2 regions of the Undibacterium sp. Ji50W genome follow, and region 2 is predicted to be linked to the other one. Evidence: predicted binding sites of a transcription regulator. Region 2 holds the regulator's gene; the other holds the start of a gene.
What was found. The regulator FliA, encoded in region 2, starts transcription of late flagellar genes. The targets are predictions, from matches to a motif close to CTAAAGTTTNNNNNNNNNNNGCCGNTA.

Region 1 (8,046 bases), 820 kb from region 2:
GCACGCCAGGCAAGATGACATCGGCATAGCCCGTCACTGGCTGCTGGGAAACCAGCTCGCCCTTGCCGTCATAGGTATACAGGGTGCGCACATCTCCTGCATTTTTAAGACCATCTATCACTTGTGAAAGCGTGCCTTCTGCTCGCAGTTCAACACTGACTTTTTGGGCGTAAACACGCTTTTCAGTCATTTGTTTGGCACTGTCATACAGCGATTGTGTCAGTACACCACTGGCATCGAGTGTCGCCAGCAGCAGACCATCGCGGTCATAGAAATGGCGTGTACGACCGTCTTTGGTCGCATCTGCCACCAGGCCAAGATCTGCTGCAACGGGGCTGCCACCCAAATTGCTGGTATTGATGTGCGTGAAGTAAGAAATGACTTCTGTCAGTTGGGAAGTACCGTCATAACGGTTTTCGGTTACTGCACCATTGCTGGCAATTTGATAGACCAGGCGGCTGGCACCATCAAACACTTGCCATGTTGATGTGTCAGTTGCTGTCGACGCTGGTCGCAGGTCTGCAAGTTTGAGGTTCTTAGGCTCGCCATTTGGCCCTGTCAGAGTAGTCACATCCAATGCAGTGGCGTACAGGTGGGTCCTGGTCAGGTCGCCCGCTTTGTTATAGCTGAATTCAGTCAGCGTGCCAGCGCTGTCGATGGTGGCAATGTTATGCCCGGCATCATCATAGAATTTCCAGACTTTTATGCCGCTTTGGTCCTGGTAGGACGTGACCTGTCCTGCTGCATCATAGTTATAGCTGGCAACGGTAGCTGCACCATCAGTTGCCGACGTGACGAGGTGTCCGAGGTTGTCATAAATATTGACGGTTTTTACGCCTGCTGCATCCGTGAACGTGACGCGTTTTGCCAAATCATCGTATTGATTGACCGCCGCGGCCTGGCTGCCTTCTGTGACGCTAAGGATACGGCCCAAACCATCATAGGTATAAATGGTTTGTAGTGCCGTCTCTACATCCAGCTTGGAAAGAAGATGACCCGCCTGGTCATAGACGTAGCGGGTTTCTGCCTGGCCATCTGCCGCACCATCAAAAGCGGGATTGACCAGAACTTTGGCAAAACGAATGACGCTGCTTAATTGACCATGGGCGTCATAGCGCATGTCTGTGCGCACAATGTCGGCCCGGGACTGCGCTTGTCCATCTTTGCTATTGACCAGGTTTTGCACCATCGTGTTGATGGCATCTGCAGTTTCATTGCCGTTGAGGTTGATGGCATCCAGCGATTGGCCGGTATACGCCAATGCGGTAATCCGCTGGCCCTGGGCGTTGTAACGGTATTCGGTGATACGGCCTTCGGCGCTGACTATAAACCGGAGCAGTTCGCCACGGCCAGATGGAGCAGGTGCGTAGTAGTAACGTGTAGTGCTGCCATCAGCAGGCAATGCCGGACCTGATCCATCGGTATCAGTGGTCAGGTAGATTGTTTCGCTGCGCAGTTGTCCCAAGCTGTCATAGGCGCGGGTGACGGTATTGCCATTGGCATCACGGGTAGATGTTTGATTGCCTTGCGCGTCATAGGTCATTTCATTTACATGACCGTTTTCACCGGCAACACTGAGCAAGTTGCCGTTAGCGTCATAGTGCAGGTCGGTATGGGACACGGACAGATCAGACAATGGCTGGTCAATGGCGGTCAATTTGCCATCTGGCCCGTAAGTCAATACAGTACTGTGATGCAAAGGATCGTCAACGGTCGTTATACCGTTTCCCAAGTCGTAGGCAAAACGGGTGATGCCGTACTGGGCATCTTCAATTTGCGTGACGCGATAATCACCTGCGATTTGTTCATAGGTGAAACTCAGTTGCGACCCATCGTCTTGTGTAATGCTGGCAAGGCGCTTGCTGTCACCATCATAGGTATAGCGGGTGCTGTACACACTGTCAGTACCACCCTGCTCACCTGCTGCTATCGTCAACGTAACCGCGGATAAGCGGTTCTGCGTATCGTAGACGTAGTGGACGGTGCTTTGGTCATGCCATTGCCCAGCCTGATCCTGATAATGGGTGACGACTGCACTGAGGTTGTTGCCATCATATTGATAGCTGGTTGCTACGCCATTGTCTACGCTTGCCCTGGAGAGCAAGCCGTTGGCATTGTATTCATAGCTGACGCGATAGCCGAGCTGGTCTATGGTGGCCAACAGGCGTCCACTAGCGCTATCGTAGGACTCGGACAAACCACCATCACCCTGGCTCCAGACCAGTTGAGCACCGTCAATGCTCAGGGTGCTTTTAACTTCACCGTCTTTGTGCCCTGTGTATTTTTGCTGGCTGTCATCCCAATGGTAGGTGACTTGCGAGCCATCGGCATCGGTCTTGACTATGCTGCTGCCAGTCGCACCAATTTCGCCGATGACATCCAGGTGTTTTGCATAAAACCCTGTCAGCCAGTTATCGCCATTGTCGTCAGTAAATTGACCATTGCTATTGTAGGTGCGTAAAACGCCCAGATCGAGGCCATGGTCGAATAATTGCAGGTCTTGATTCTGAACAACCAGATTGCCACTTTTACCATTGACATAAACACGTTGCCCATTTCGTCCAATCTGGGACTGACTCAACTGATTCTTTTGTCCCAGCAAATTCAATGCATTCAAATTCGCGCCCAAACCTTGACCATTTACTATTCCGACCATTTTGCTTACCCTTTGCTGTTCGTAAATATCGCCCCGCCATCATTGCCAAGTGGAAATTTAAATTGGCAAATACATAACGGATCAATCGCACTATTTCTAATCTGCGCAAGGTATCCACGGAATTTAGAAAATGTTTAGCGATTTCTTCAAAATATTTTTAAATAGCTTTATTTATTTGAGGAATGAATAGCAAAACAATAATTTCAGAGGGAATTTGACTGGCTTGATGGTTCTATGGAAACTATTTCAGCCATATTGAATACAAAGAGATGCGCATTTCGATTGCCAAAATGCAAGTGGGGGAAATCGACTGTTTCATTGAACTGAAGCGGCAAGTACTGCAGTCATTGCTCGTACGCCTATTAGCGCGACTCAGGGAAAGGTTAAGCAATCAGAAAACGAACAGTGATCAAGTCGTAGGCCTTGCGAATTGAAAGCACGACAACAGTAAGCGTAAGCACTGTCAGCAAAAGCATAGCAATCAATTCCAGCCCTTTTCTACCGACCGAGCTGGCGTACATCAACACAGAATTGGATAGTGCGGCCATCAGGAACCCGGTCGCTCACCAGGATGGCGAGAACGAATGACTAGATTTTGACAAGGATTCCCTCTCGACGAGGTTCAATCCCAGTTTGCAAATTGGACGAATTTTGGTCTTCCCACAAATGAAATTGACTCTGCCACGTTGATCCCTGATTATTTGTACATTTATCTACAGCATCGGTATAAATTGCAAAAAACTTTATATAATCTTACATCTCTGCCACCTGCATCCAGCAAAACTGCCCGGTACCAGTGCGGATATGGGCTTGGGCGCGACAGGCGATAGTAATGTAAGGTGCTGATTTGCTCATTTCACGCTTGCGTAATCAAATATGGCCACACTGCGCAGTGCGATTCAACGAATTAAACCAGAATACAGATGAGATTATTTTCAAACATGAAACGCTGCGTGGTTCTTGGCTTGGCAACGCTGTTAAGTGCTTGCTCGACATTTCACCCCTGGCAAAATGAAGTGGCCAAGGCGACCCCAGGCAATGTTGCACCGGAAAGCAAACTGATAAAAACCCAATCCATCGTGGTCGCTGTCACCATGTCAGGCGGTGGTGCACGGGCGGCGGCGTTTGGTTTGGGTGTGCTGCGTGAACTGAAAGACACCCAATTCACCTGGGAAGGTCAATCGACGACGATACTCGACAAGCTGGGCATGATCAGCGGTGTATCTGGCGGCAGTATTCTGGCGGCTTATTATGCTGCCTTTGGTGACGACACATTCACTCGTTTTGAATCCGAGTTTTTGTTGTCCAATTTTGAAGGTAGCTTGATACAAACCACATTTTCGCCCAAACAAATGTATCGGCTACGCTCACCCTGGTATGGTCGCAGCCAGGTGTTAAGCGAGCAACTGAACAGACTCTATCGCGGCATGACTTTCGGCGATTTACAAAAAAACCCGCGCGCGCCTGAACTCGTTGTCACGGCCACTGATCTGACCACCGGCGCGCCGTTTGAATTCACGGCAGAGCAGTTCGCCCTGATCTGTTCTGACCTGGACAGTGTTCCCCTGTCTTTTGCAGCGGCTGCATCATCGGCAGTACCTATTGTCCTGACACCGTTAACACTGCGCAATTACGCGCAAGATTGCCCTAAGCGCCCGGATGCCACCAGGGTCAGCAAAGGCAATTTGGGTGCAGACAATTATAGGTCACACATCATCAAAGCCACTGAAGACAGTTATAAAAATGCTGCCGAACGCCCTTTTCTACATCTGGTGGATGGTGGGTTGACCGATAATCTGGGTGTCAGGATGCTACTGGACAGGGCCATTGCCGACGGATCAGTGCAGGCCAATTTTCGCGATGCGCCGCCGGGATCAATACGGCGTGTGGTGTTAATTTCGATAAATTCAGAACGCGATCTGGCAGAAAGAATCGATCAGAATGATAAGGTACCGACAACAGGGCAAGTCGCAGATGCGCTCTTGTTTGGCGTAGGCTCACGCGATTCCCAGGTCACACTGGCCATGCTCAACGATGATGTCACGCGCTGGAACCGTGAAATCATCGAACATCGCGGCAAAAAAGACAGCCCCTTTGCCGCCGATGCAGAAATGCACGTCATCAGCGTCAGCCTGCGAGACATTAAAGACAACCGCCAACGTCGTGCGCTGTTGCAGGTGCCAACCGCCTTTACGATCGCGCCCAGTTATGTTGAACAACTGCAGTTGGCAGGCCGTGAAGTGCTGCGCCAATCCCCGGAGTTTCAGCGCATGCTGGAAAGCCTCAAGAAGGCATCACCTCCTCAGCAGCAAGAATCAAAGCTTCAGTCTTTCAAACAACAAATGGTGGAATAATACAAATCGCAGTTGTAAAGTTTATGCATCGCCCTGCTCCATTCAGCTTCACGTCATGGCAATTTCCTGCTGAACCGCTGTTCAGTGACGCGGCTCCCCCATTGCACGCCCTCTTCTTCATCGGTCAGTTGAAAACCGAAGGATTCATATAAATGGCGTGCGGCATCCAGGCCCTTGAATGTCCAGAGATAGGTTTCGTTAAAACGCTCGTCGGCGTATTTCATCGCTCGCGTCATGAGTTGACGCCCAATACCTGAACCACGCAAGGAATCATCGACAATGAACCATCGCAAATGCGCCATGCCTGTTTCATCATCACCGTCGATTGCAATAGAAGCCAGTGAGCGTCCATTGTCTGAATAGGTCCACAAAGCCTTGCCATTTGCCGGCAAGCTGCCTGTGAAACTGGCCAGTTCTGTTGCTACCTTTTGCTCGAAGAATGCACCGAAGCCCCAATGCTTTGAATAGAACCGGGCGTGCAAGCCTGCAATGTCGCCAATACAGCCAGGCTGGTAAGCTTCAAGGATAGCCCTGTCCGCAGGATTGTCAGTGTCTGTGCTGACTTGCTTGTTTTGCGCAAGCGCATCAACATACAAAGCCAGTGAGCGTACCAGGGCTTGCTGGTCGGCTGGAATGATGCGGCTCAGCGCACCAGACACTTGATTGCTTGCGTATCGGTCGATTTTTTTTCGTATCTTTTGTCCGGCGCTTGTCAAATACAGGTTAGACGAGCGGGCATCTTCACTGGCTGCTTTGCGTTCGACCAGTCCACTAGACTCCAGCTTGCTTACTTGCCGGCTGGTGTTCGATTTATCCAATAGCAGGATGCTGCCTAAAGTCTTGGCATTCATGCCTGGCCTGGCACCGATTTCGAGAATGGCATGCACAGCCGAAGGAGCAAGACCGCTGTCGGCCAGGGTCGGCCGCATAAAACCGAGTTCACGCACCAGTCTTCGGGAAAACTCGCGCAATTCCAGAATGGTGGTTTCCCGTGGTTCAGTTGAAGGATCGACAAGGTTCATGGGCAATCTCTTATTTTTGCATAGTAGTTATTAGTTGCGTTCCGCAAGCATTTATTGATCAATATAGTTGCGAAACGCAACTTGTGCAAGTGACTATTTCTATTCATCCCCTCGAAAAGGTAAAAGTTTTCATCAGTGCTTGAATTCTCAGGCTAATTATTGCAACGTCCAACCAAAGCTAATTTTCGGTCTGCATAAATGTGTTGAAAAATCCATTACCGCGTCAAATTGCACGAAAAAATACCCTCTTTAAACGCCACTAAATTTTTATTTGTCTCTACTATGGCCGCCGCGGCGCGACTGTGGTAACGTTACCATTCACACAAATCGATCGCCCGGTTGTCCATTGCCTTGTTTGTCGCCGCAGCATGACAACGTTACCATATCGACTTGCCATCGCTTTGCTGTGCAGCTAATGTCGAGCATTCAGAAAATCAAAAATCAAAGGAGCGTTTGTGAACAATATTTTAAAAATAGCGGCTGCGATGGCCTTGATCGGCAGCGTGGCCAACCCCGCATCGGCCCAGTACACGGCAACCGTGAACGTCAAGACGCAGTACCAGACCTTCGAGGGATTCGGCACCACCCTGTCGTGGTGGGCGAATGGGGTCGGCAGTTGGAGTGATCCGACCCGCTCGGCACTGGTCGACGCCCTGTTCGCGCCGCCGCCGACCGGCCTCGGGCTCACCTACGCCCGCTACAACATCGGCGGCGGCGACTGTCCTTGCTACAACACGATCCTCTATCCGCACGCGGTGCCCGGTTACCAGTTGCAGATCAACGGCGCGTTCGACTGGAACGCCGACGCCAACCAGCGCTGGGTCGCGCAACGGGCGTACGCTAACGGCGCCGTGTTCCTGGAGGCGCAATCGAATTCGCCGCCGTGGTGGATGACCGTCAGCGGCAGTTCGACCGGCAGCGCCGACGCCACCTCGAGCAATATGTCAGACGCCTACACCGGCACCGGGGCCAACAGCTTCCCGCGTTATCTCGCCACTGTGGTCGGCCACTTCGCCAACAGCTACGGCCTCACCTTCCGCCATATTGAAGCGACCAACGAGCCCGACACCTCGTGGTGGAAATTCGGTAGCACCAAGCAGGAAGGCGCAGCCGTCACGCCAGCGCAACAGGGCGTGATCGTACAAAGCCTGGCGTCGCTACTGCCATCGTTCAGCCCGCTGACGACGGTTGCCTCAATGGACAGCTACAACATCGACAACGGGGTGAGCATTTTCGCTGGCTACTCGGCGGAGACCAAGGCGGCGATGACTGAAATTAACACTCACAGCTACGCGGGCAGCAAGCGCAGCCAATTGGCGAGCGCGGCGGCGGCGGCCGGCAAGCGCCTGGTGATGTCCGAGTGGGGCAGCGCGGAGACGACCGGCAAGTCGCTGTCGCAACAACTGACCAAAGATATCCGCGAGCTCAAACCTTTGGCCTGGGCGATCTGGCAGCCGGACTGGCCTACCCTGATGACGATCGACTACACCAGCCACAGCTATACGATCAACAAGAACTACTACATCTACGCGAACTACACCCGCTACATCAAGCCGGGCGCGGTGTTCATCGACATCAACGACGGCAATTCGCTGGCTGCGTACGACGGCAACGCCAATACGTTGACGATCGTCACCACCAACTGGACCGCCAACACCGTGCCGGTCACCTACGCGCTGAGCAATTTCACCAGCCTCGGTGCCAGCGCCCAGGGCTATCGGACCAGTTCGACGCAGAACGTGGCCAATATCGGCAACGTGGCCGTCTCCGGCGGCAGCATGGTGGCGTCGTTACCGCCCAATTCGGTGACCACTTGGGTGGTCACCGGGGCCAACTACACGCCGCAGGCGACGTCGACCAACGATTCGTCCTTCACCTATTCGACCAGCAATTGCGGCGCGACCTGGTGCTCGGGCAACCAAACCGGTGCGTACAGCGGACAGAACCACTGGAGTTCGCTGGTCGGCAGTACTTATTCGCTGACCTTCACGGGCACCCAGGCGCGCGTGTACGG
Region 2 (8,046 bases):
GAAAAAAAGCGCAATGCGTTTCTGACACAACTTGGTTACCGGGCAGACCTGGATGGCATGAAGGCGTATTTGCAGCAAGCTGGCCGTGCCGATGATGCAGGTACACACTGGGATCAGCTTCTGCAACTGTCGATGCAGGCAAAAGAAGACAACAAGACCAATGGTCTGTTAATTAATCGCCGCCTGGCACAAAGCCAGGCCATGTTAAGCGTATTACAACAGGGAAACCAGAACGCTTCCCCCATGTATGGCCCGAATGGCCAGTCCACGATCAGGGGCACATCAGGCAAGGGCTATATCGCCACCTGATACGGCCGACAGATGCTTCCCATAAAAAAAACAGACCCTCGGGTCTGTTTTTGTTTTAGCGTGCCAAACACAATGCAGTCTCGCATCAAAATCTCACATCTGAGTCCAGCATCAAAGTCTAGCATCACCGTTCGCATCACAATTTTATCGCAGAGGCGTCGTCACAGCAGCCGGCACCGATACCGGCGCTGGTACAGCCACAGAAGCTGGCGCCGCTGGCGAGATGGGCACATCCACTACCGGCTCTGGTAATACCGCCAGTATGGTCACCGATACCCGGCGGTTCCTGGCCCGGCCCTCGGTCGTGTCATTGTCACTGACCGGCAATTTCGCCCCCTGCCCTACGGCTGTCACCCTGATTTCATCGACACCGTTTTCAGTCAGCAACCTGGCCACCGTGCTGGCGCGTACCGCCGACAATTCCCAGTTGGAAGGAAAAATCGGGTTCTTGATGGGGATATTATCGGTATGCCCCTCGACCTGTATGGCATGGGTATCGGCCTTGAGGACGCCTGCAATCGCTTTCAAGGCCTGCACCGAATCTATATTCAGGCGTGCCTCGCCTGGTGCAAACAACAGGCTGGCATTGATTTCTATGGTGATGCCGCGACTGGTCTGACTGACCCTGACCTTGCCTTCCCGCACCAGCGGTTCCAGCACTGTCATGATATCCTTGGCCATGGTCGTCATTTGCGCCTTTTCTTTACGCAAGGCTTCATTTGCGCGGCTGTTTTTTACCAGAGGCAGCGGGTCAAGCTTGACAATGGGTTCATTCGGCCTATCCACGGTCTTGGGATTCACCATGACCTTGCCAAAAGCCCCGGTCAGCGAATTCGACAAGACCCGGTATTTGCCCTCATTCAGAGAGGAAATCGCATACATCACCACAAAGAACGCAAACAACAGGGTAATAAAATCGGCGTAAGAAACCAGCCAGCGATCGTGGTTCTCGGGTTCTTCGTGGTATTTTCTTCTGGCCATAGGGTTCTTTAAGGCATCACAGCAGGCAAGCCATCAATTTCTATGATTGGTTAATCGCTCTTCCACCACGCGTGGGCTGTCGCCCAGGGCAATACTGTAAAAAATATCAGACAACATTTCCCGCCGCGTGACTTCCCTGTTGATGATCTCTTTGAGCTTGTAACTGACCGGCAAAAACAACAGATTGGCCATGCCCACGCCATAAATCGTTGCCACAAAGGCCACCGCAATGCCGCCGCCCAGCTTGGATGGGTCAGTCAGGTTTTCCATCACATGTATCAAGCCCAGCACCGCACCCAGAATACCGATGGTGGGCGAATAACCGCCCGCCGCTTCCCAGATCTTGGCAGCCTGGCGCTGTTCCATCTCATACAGCGAAATATCAACATCCAGGATATCCTTGAGCCGGATCGGGTCGATGCCATCGATCACCAGGCGCAACCCCTTGCTGATGAAGGGATCGATTGACGCATTCATATAGCGTTCCAGGCTGAGAAAGCCCTCTCTCCTGGCGACCACACTCCAGACCAGGGCTTCTTCAACATTCTTTTTGCTGTTGTCCGGCGGCTCTGACACCACCCAGCGCAACATGCGTACGCCCCGCATAAAGGCCTTGATGCGGCTTTGCATCAGCACCGCACCGATAGTACCCACCACTACGATGACAAAAGCGGCTGGCTGCACCAGGGAAGAAAGACGGCCACCTTCCAGCAACTGACCAGAAACGATGCCGACAACTATCAGTAAAAGTCCGACTATGCTAGCCCAGTCCACGCCTTCTCCCTTAAGTACGCCCTGAGCCTGGCTACCGCCTGACTATGCAATTGCGACACCCGTGATTCGGAAACACCCATCACGGCCCCGATTTCCTTCAAGTTCAATTCTTGCTCATAATACAAGCCCATCAGCAATTTTTCACGTTCGGGCAAGCTGTCAATCGCCCCGATCACGGCATCACGGAAATCATCATTCAACAAATCCTGCAGGGGATCGCCCGACAGGTCAGAACAATAATGATCGAGGAAATGCTCTTTGGTGTCGGCGTCATGAAAGTCTTCGTAATACACCAGTTGATGGCCGCCACTATCGGTCAGCATGTCCTGGTATTCCTCCAGCGACAGCTTGAGTGACTTGGCGACCTCGGTTTCCAGAGGTGGCCTGCCCAGCTTTTGCTGCAGGGTATTCATGGCATTTTCTATCTTGCGCATGTTCTGGCGTACGCCGCGCGGCAACCAGTCGCTGCTGCGTAACTCATCCAGCATGGCGCCACGTATGCGCTGCACAGCATAGGTTTCAAACTGGGCACCATGCGTGTCTTCATAGCGGTTAACTGCATCCAGCAAACCTATCATGCCCGCCTGCACAAGATCATCCACCTCCACACTGGGAGGCAGACGCGCCTTCAACTGGTAAGCAAGGCGCTTGACCAGTGGGGCGTGCTCCCGGAGGAGGAAGTTTTTATCTGACTTTCCGCTAGCGGTGTACATGTGATTATATTCCGAGACCGACACCCAGCTCAGGGACTCCCTCTAAACATAATGTCGAACGCGCAGTCGTCGCCAATTGTTCCGCCAGCCGGGAAAAAGCCAGCGAAGCACGCGCTTTTGGAAAAGCATCAATCACGGAGCGTCCCAAATGCGCAGCCTTTCTTACATGTTCATCTTCCGGCACATGGCCGACATAGTGCAAAGGCACAGCCAGATAACGGCTGGCAGCCTGCGCCATATTTGTGTAAATCAATCTCGCCTCATTTTCTGATGCGCCGGATACCAGAATACCGTAACCGCGCCTTCCTACCCTGTTGCTGACCCGCTTGATCAGTCCGTATGCGGCCTTGATCATATGCGGATCGGCAGAAACCTGTATCACCAATTCACTGTCATCCAGTGATGCCAGCGCAAATGCGTCATTCGCATTGATGTCGCCATCGACCATCACCAGGTCTGCCTGGTTTGCCACGACATCAAACACTTTGGTCAGTTGCCGTGCACTTTCTGGCGGCAAAGCCGACGACAACGACGCCTGCCTGGTCAGCATCGTCACCGACAAGCCAGCAGCCACCATTTTGATCGCTTCCTTCATTGTACGCTGTTGTCTCGCTACATCCAACAAGGTACGATCATTGCTTGCATTCAGCCAAGCACCCACGCTATTGTCCGAGGCCCGCGCATCGATCATCAATACCTCACTACCCTGCTTTGCCAGCGATACACCCAGATTAACCAACATGCCACTTTTTTCATCTTCCTTCAAGGCCGACAGGAAAGTGAACACCCTGGGTTTGGGGCTGGCCAGCATGCGGCGCAAGCCTTCTGCCTGATCAAAACTAGCCAAGGGACACCTCCCTGGACACAGCAGCACGCGCACCATTCCCGGCACCCATGGTGCCAGCCATCAGCAAAGGCAATTCTTCATACAGCAGGCGGAAGGCGGCTGTCTCGCGTTTCAGTTTAAAGGCACGGTCTATCAGGTACAGCTTATTGGCGATATGCAGATCTTCTGGCACCCGCTGGCCGCTGGCAACGTAATACACCATGAGTTTCTGACGTATCGCAATATCCAGCGCACCACCTATGGTGGCAGCTTCGTCCAGCTTGGTGAAAATACAACCCGCCAGACCATTACCCTGGTAAGCGCGTACCACTTCGCTCAGGGTTTCGCCGGTGGAGGTAGCATTCAGGCACAGCAGGCGCTTTACCGGAGTGTCTGTTCCTGACAACATGGCAACCTGTTCGGTCACCATTTTATCGCGCTGACTGACACCCACAGTATCAATCAATACCGTATGCTTGTTCTTGAGTTCGGACAAGGCGATGCGCAAATCTGCCTCATCCTTGACGGCATGCACCATGACGCCGAGTATCTTGCCGTAAATGCGCAATTGTTCAAAACCGCCAATACGGTAGCCGTCAGTAGTGATCAAGGCCAGTTTGGAAGGCCCATGGCGCATCACGCAACGCGCCGCCAGCTTGGCCGTGGTCGTGGTCTTGCCGACGCCGGTCGGCCCTACCAGCGCATACACACCGCCTTTTTCCAGCATTTCGTTTTCATTGTCGATGGTGGACAGATTACGCACCAGCGTATTCTTGATCCATTCCAGGCCATTTTCGACCTTGCCAGCTTCCGGCAATTTTTCTACCAGATAGCGTGACAAGCCTGCACTGAAACCCGTGGCCAGCATTTCACGCAGGATTTCTGCCTTCTGCGGATGCCGCTTCTGGGTCTGGGTCCAGGATATTTCTGCCAGTTGTGACTCCAGCATGCTGCGCATGGAGCGGATTTCCGACATCACATTATTCAATTCACCAGCGCTGACAGCAGCTTCAATATCGGCATCCAGGGCGATCGCCGGTTTCAGCGGTCGACGGATGACGGCCGCTGCTTCAACTTGTGCTTCAGCCTGATAGCGCGGTGCAAAGCGTGGTGTATCGGGTATGCGTGGCACTGGTGGCGCTGGCGACACTGATGGTGACACCAGTGCTGGCGCTTCATCACCGGATGAAGGTGCAATGGCACTGATGGCTTCATCCGCCATGGCCAGTATCTCGACCTTGCCGCCGACATTGCGGTTGGACAAAATCACCGCATCAGCGCCCAGGGCATCCCGCAACATGCGCAAAGCTTCGCGAGAAGTATTTGCGGTAAATTTTCTGACGTTCATGATTGCGCTCCAACCAGGCTGGTGACTTTAATTGTTTTTGTTTCAGGTAATTCTGCGTGCGATAAAACTTTCAGTTGCGGCACCGTGCGACGCAAGAAGCGCGACAGCAAGGCCCGCAGCGGTGCTGGCACCAGCAAGACCGGTGTCAGGCCCAACTGTTCCTGGTGCTGGGCAGCGGCTTCGGTCTGGGTCGCCAGTGTGTCGGCCAGACCCGGCTCAATCCCGGCACCATCGGCACCACTGGTCTGCAGGGCTTGCATCAGCAGGCGTTCCAGACGGTTATCCAGCGTCATGACGGTCAGTTCATTCCCGGTCGGGAAGATCTGCTGCACGATGGCACGGCCAAGCGCAATCCGCACCTGGGCAGTCAGCTCAGCGGCATCCTGGGTATGCATGGCCTGCTCTGACAGGCATTCGATGATGGTACGCATATCGCGGATATGCACGCCTTCAATCAACAGGTTCTGCAAGACTTTTTGCAACACAGACAAAGGCAGGATTTTCGGTACCAGTTCTTCCACCATCTTCGGCATATCCTTGGCCAGGTGATCCATCAGCAACTGCACTTCCTGACGACCCAGCAACTCGGCAGCATGTGAAGTGATCAAGTGATTCAGATGCGTGGCGATGACGGTGCCCGAATCGACGACGGTATACCCCATCGCCTGCGCCTGATCGCGCATGCCGCCATCGATCCATACGGCAGGCAGGCCAAAGGCCGGATCATTCGTGACCGTACCAGGCAAATTGCCAGTGACCATACCCGGATTAATCGCCAGATACTGGCCGCTAAGGGCTTCACCAACACCGACTTCCACCCCTTTGAGAGTGATGCGATAGGCCGAAGGCTTGAGTTCAAGATTGTCACGGATATGTACAGGCGGTGACAAAAAGCCGACTTCCTGCGCAAATTTTTTGCGTATACCCTTGATACGACGCAGCAACTCGCCTCCCTGATTTTTATCCACCAGCGGGATCAGGCGGTAACCCACTTCCAGGCCCAGGGTATCGACCGGCAAAATATCCTGCCAGGTGGCTTCTTCCATCTCTTGCGGTGCGGCTGCGGGCGCATCCTGTTTTTCATCCATGGAGGGCGGCATCTGATTGCGTTTGTTCAGCAGATAACCACCGCCGCACAAGATTGCAGCCAGCAAGATAAAGGCGATGTGCGGCATGCCGGGTATCAAACCCATGCCACCGATAATACCGCCGGTAATAATCATGACCTGCGGTTTGGCAAACAACTGGCCGATCAACTGGCCACTGATATCCTGGTCACTGGCAACACGCGATACCACCACACCGGCTGCAGTAGAAATGATCAGGGAAGGAATCTGTGCCACCAGGCCATCACCAATCGCCAGCAGCGTGTAGTTTTTCAGCGCAGCGGCAAAATCCAGGTCATGCTGGACCATGCCGACAATCAGGCCGCCGACAATATTGATCACGGTCACCATGATGCCGGCCACCGCATCACCACGTACATATTTACTGGCACCGTCCATGGCACCATAAAATTCGGCTTCTTGCGCGACTTCAGTACGGCGGCGGCGAGCTTCCTGTTCGGCAATCAGGCCGGCGTTCAGGTCGGCATCAATCGCCATCTGTTTGCCTGGCATCGCATCCAGGGCAAAACGGGCACCGACTTCAGCAATACGGCCCGCACCCTTGGTCACCACGGTAAAGTTAATGATGGTCAGGATGATAAACACCACGATACCGACAGTGTAATTGCCACCAATCAGAAAGTGACCAAAAGCCTCAATCACCTTGCCCGCTGCATCCGGGCCGGTATGGCCCTCGGTCAAGACAACCCGGGTAGAGGCCACGTTCAGCGACAGGCGCAACATGGTACTGACCAGTAAAACGGTTGGAAACACCATGAAATCCAGCGGCTTGATGGTGTACAGGCTGGTCAGCAAAACGATAATCGCAATCGCAATATTGAAGCTGAAAAACACGTCCAGTACAAAGGCCGGCAAGGGCAAGATCATCATTGCCAGCATCAGGATAATCAGGAAAGGCGCGGCCAGCGCCCGGGTATTCATACCGTTCATCCAGGCAGGTAATTTGAGGCTATTCATACTGCGGCTCCTGCTTGATTATTCGGGTCCAGCTCAGGTGGTACATATAAGTCATTCGGTTCCATCGGTTTGTTTCCTGCGCCTGGGCGATAACTGCGTAACTGGTAGACATACGCCAGCACCTCGGCCACGGCGGCGTACAAGGCTTCGGGAATTTCATCGCCCAACTCAGTGTGCTTGAACAGTGCACGTGCCAGCGGTGGTGCTTCCAGCAAAGGCACCTTGTGTTCCTGTGCCAGTTCACGAATCTTGGCGGCCACTGCATCTGCCCCCTTGGCCACCACTTTCGGTGCGCCACGGCCACCCTCGGTGTATTTCAAAGCCACGGCAAAGTGGGTCGGGTTGGTGACCACCACGTCAGCAGTCGGGATTTCAGACATCATGCGGCGGCGTGCCATCTCGCGCTGCTGGGCACGGATTTTTGCCTTGATTTGCGGATTACCGTTCGCCTCTTTTGATTCCTGGATCACTTCCTGATGCGTCATCTTCAGTTTTTCAGCGTATTGCCACATCTGGTAAGGCGCATCAATCGCCGCAATCACCACCAGCGAACCGACAATGGCCAGGAAGCACACACCCATCATGTGGCCAACGTGGGCCGGCCCGGTTTTCAGCGATTCCAGTGGCAGGGCAAAAATCGCATTCTTCTGGTTCATGATGACTATCCACGCCACCACCCCGACCAGAACGGTTTTAATGATCGCCTTCAGCAATTCCACACCGGCACGGGTGGAAATCATATTGCCCAGGCCGGAAATAGGGTTCATGCGTCCAAAATTGGGCTGCAGGGCTTTGGCACTGAACAGCCACCCACCAATCAGCAAGGGCGAGCCCAGCGCAACGATCAGCAACAGCACCGCTATCGGCGCAAATGCCACCAGCACGTCCCATAGACTGGCACCGATCTTGGAAAAAAGTAGCTCAGGGTCATAGATAATTTCGCGCTCCAGCGTCAGGCCGGTAATCAAGACGTGATTCAATTGCCGGACCAGGCCATCGCCCATGGCCCAT

Region 1: the regulator FliA is predicted to act here: its motif matches at 2,768-2,794, upstream of ACO0K9_RS03785 (tandem-95 repeat protein).

What each region holds. Positions count from the first base shown of each region.
Region 1 is NZ_JBMPOX010000001.1:874,048-882,093, forward strand. Features, by position in the region: gene ACO0K9_RS03785 (tandem-95 repeat protein) at 1-2,656, opposite strand, end outside; gene ACO0K9_RS03790 (hypothetical protein) at 3,040-3,204, opposite strand; gene ACO0K9_RS03795 (patatin-like phospholipase family protein) at 3,580-5,010, shown strand; gene ACO0K9_RS03800 (bifunctional helix-turn-helix transcriptional regulator/GNAT family N-acetyltransferase) at 5,064-6,032, opposite strand; gene ACO0K9_RS03805 (glycoside hydrolase) at 6,488-8,046, shown strand, end outside.
Region 2 is NZ_JBMPOX010000001.1:57,465-65,510, reverse strand. Features, by position in the region: gene ACO0K9_RS00330 (flagella synthesis protein FlgN) at 1-309, shown strand, start outside; gene motD (flagellar motor protein MotD) at 454-1,290, opposite strand; gene ACO0K9_RS00320 (flagellar motor protein) at 1,324-2,064, opposite strand; gene ACO0K9_RS00315 (RNA polymerase sigma factor FliA) at 2,046-2,777, opposite strand; gene ACO0K9_RS00310 (MinD/ParA family ATP-binding protein) at 2,782-3,624, opposite strand; gene flhF (flagellar biosynthesis protein FlhF) at 3,617-4,951, opposite strand; gene flhA (flagellar biosynthesis protein FlhA) at 4,948-7,035, opposite strand; gene flhB (flagellar biosynthesis protein FlhB) at 7,032-8,046, opposite strand, start outside.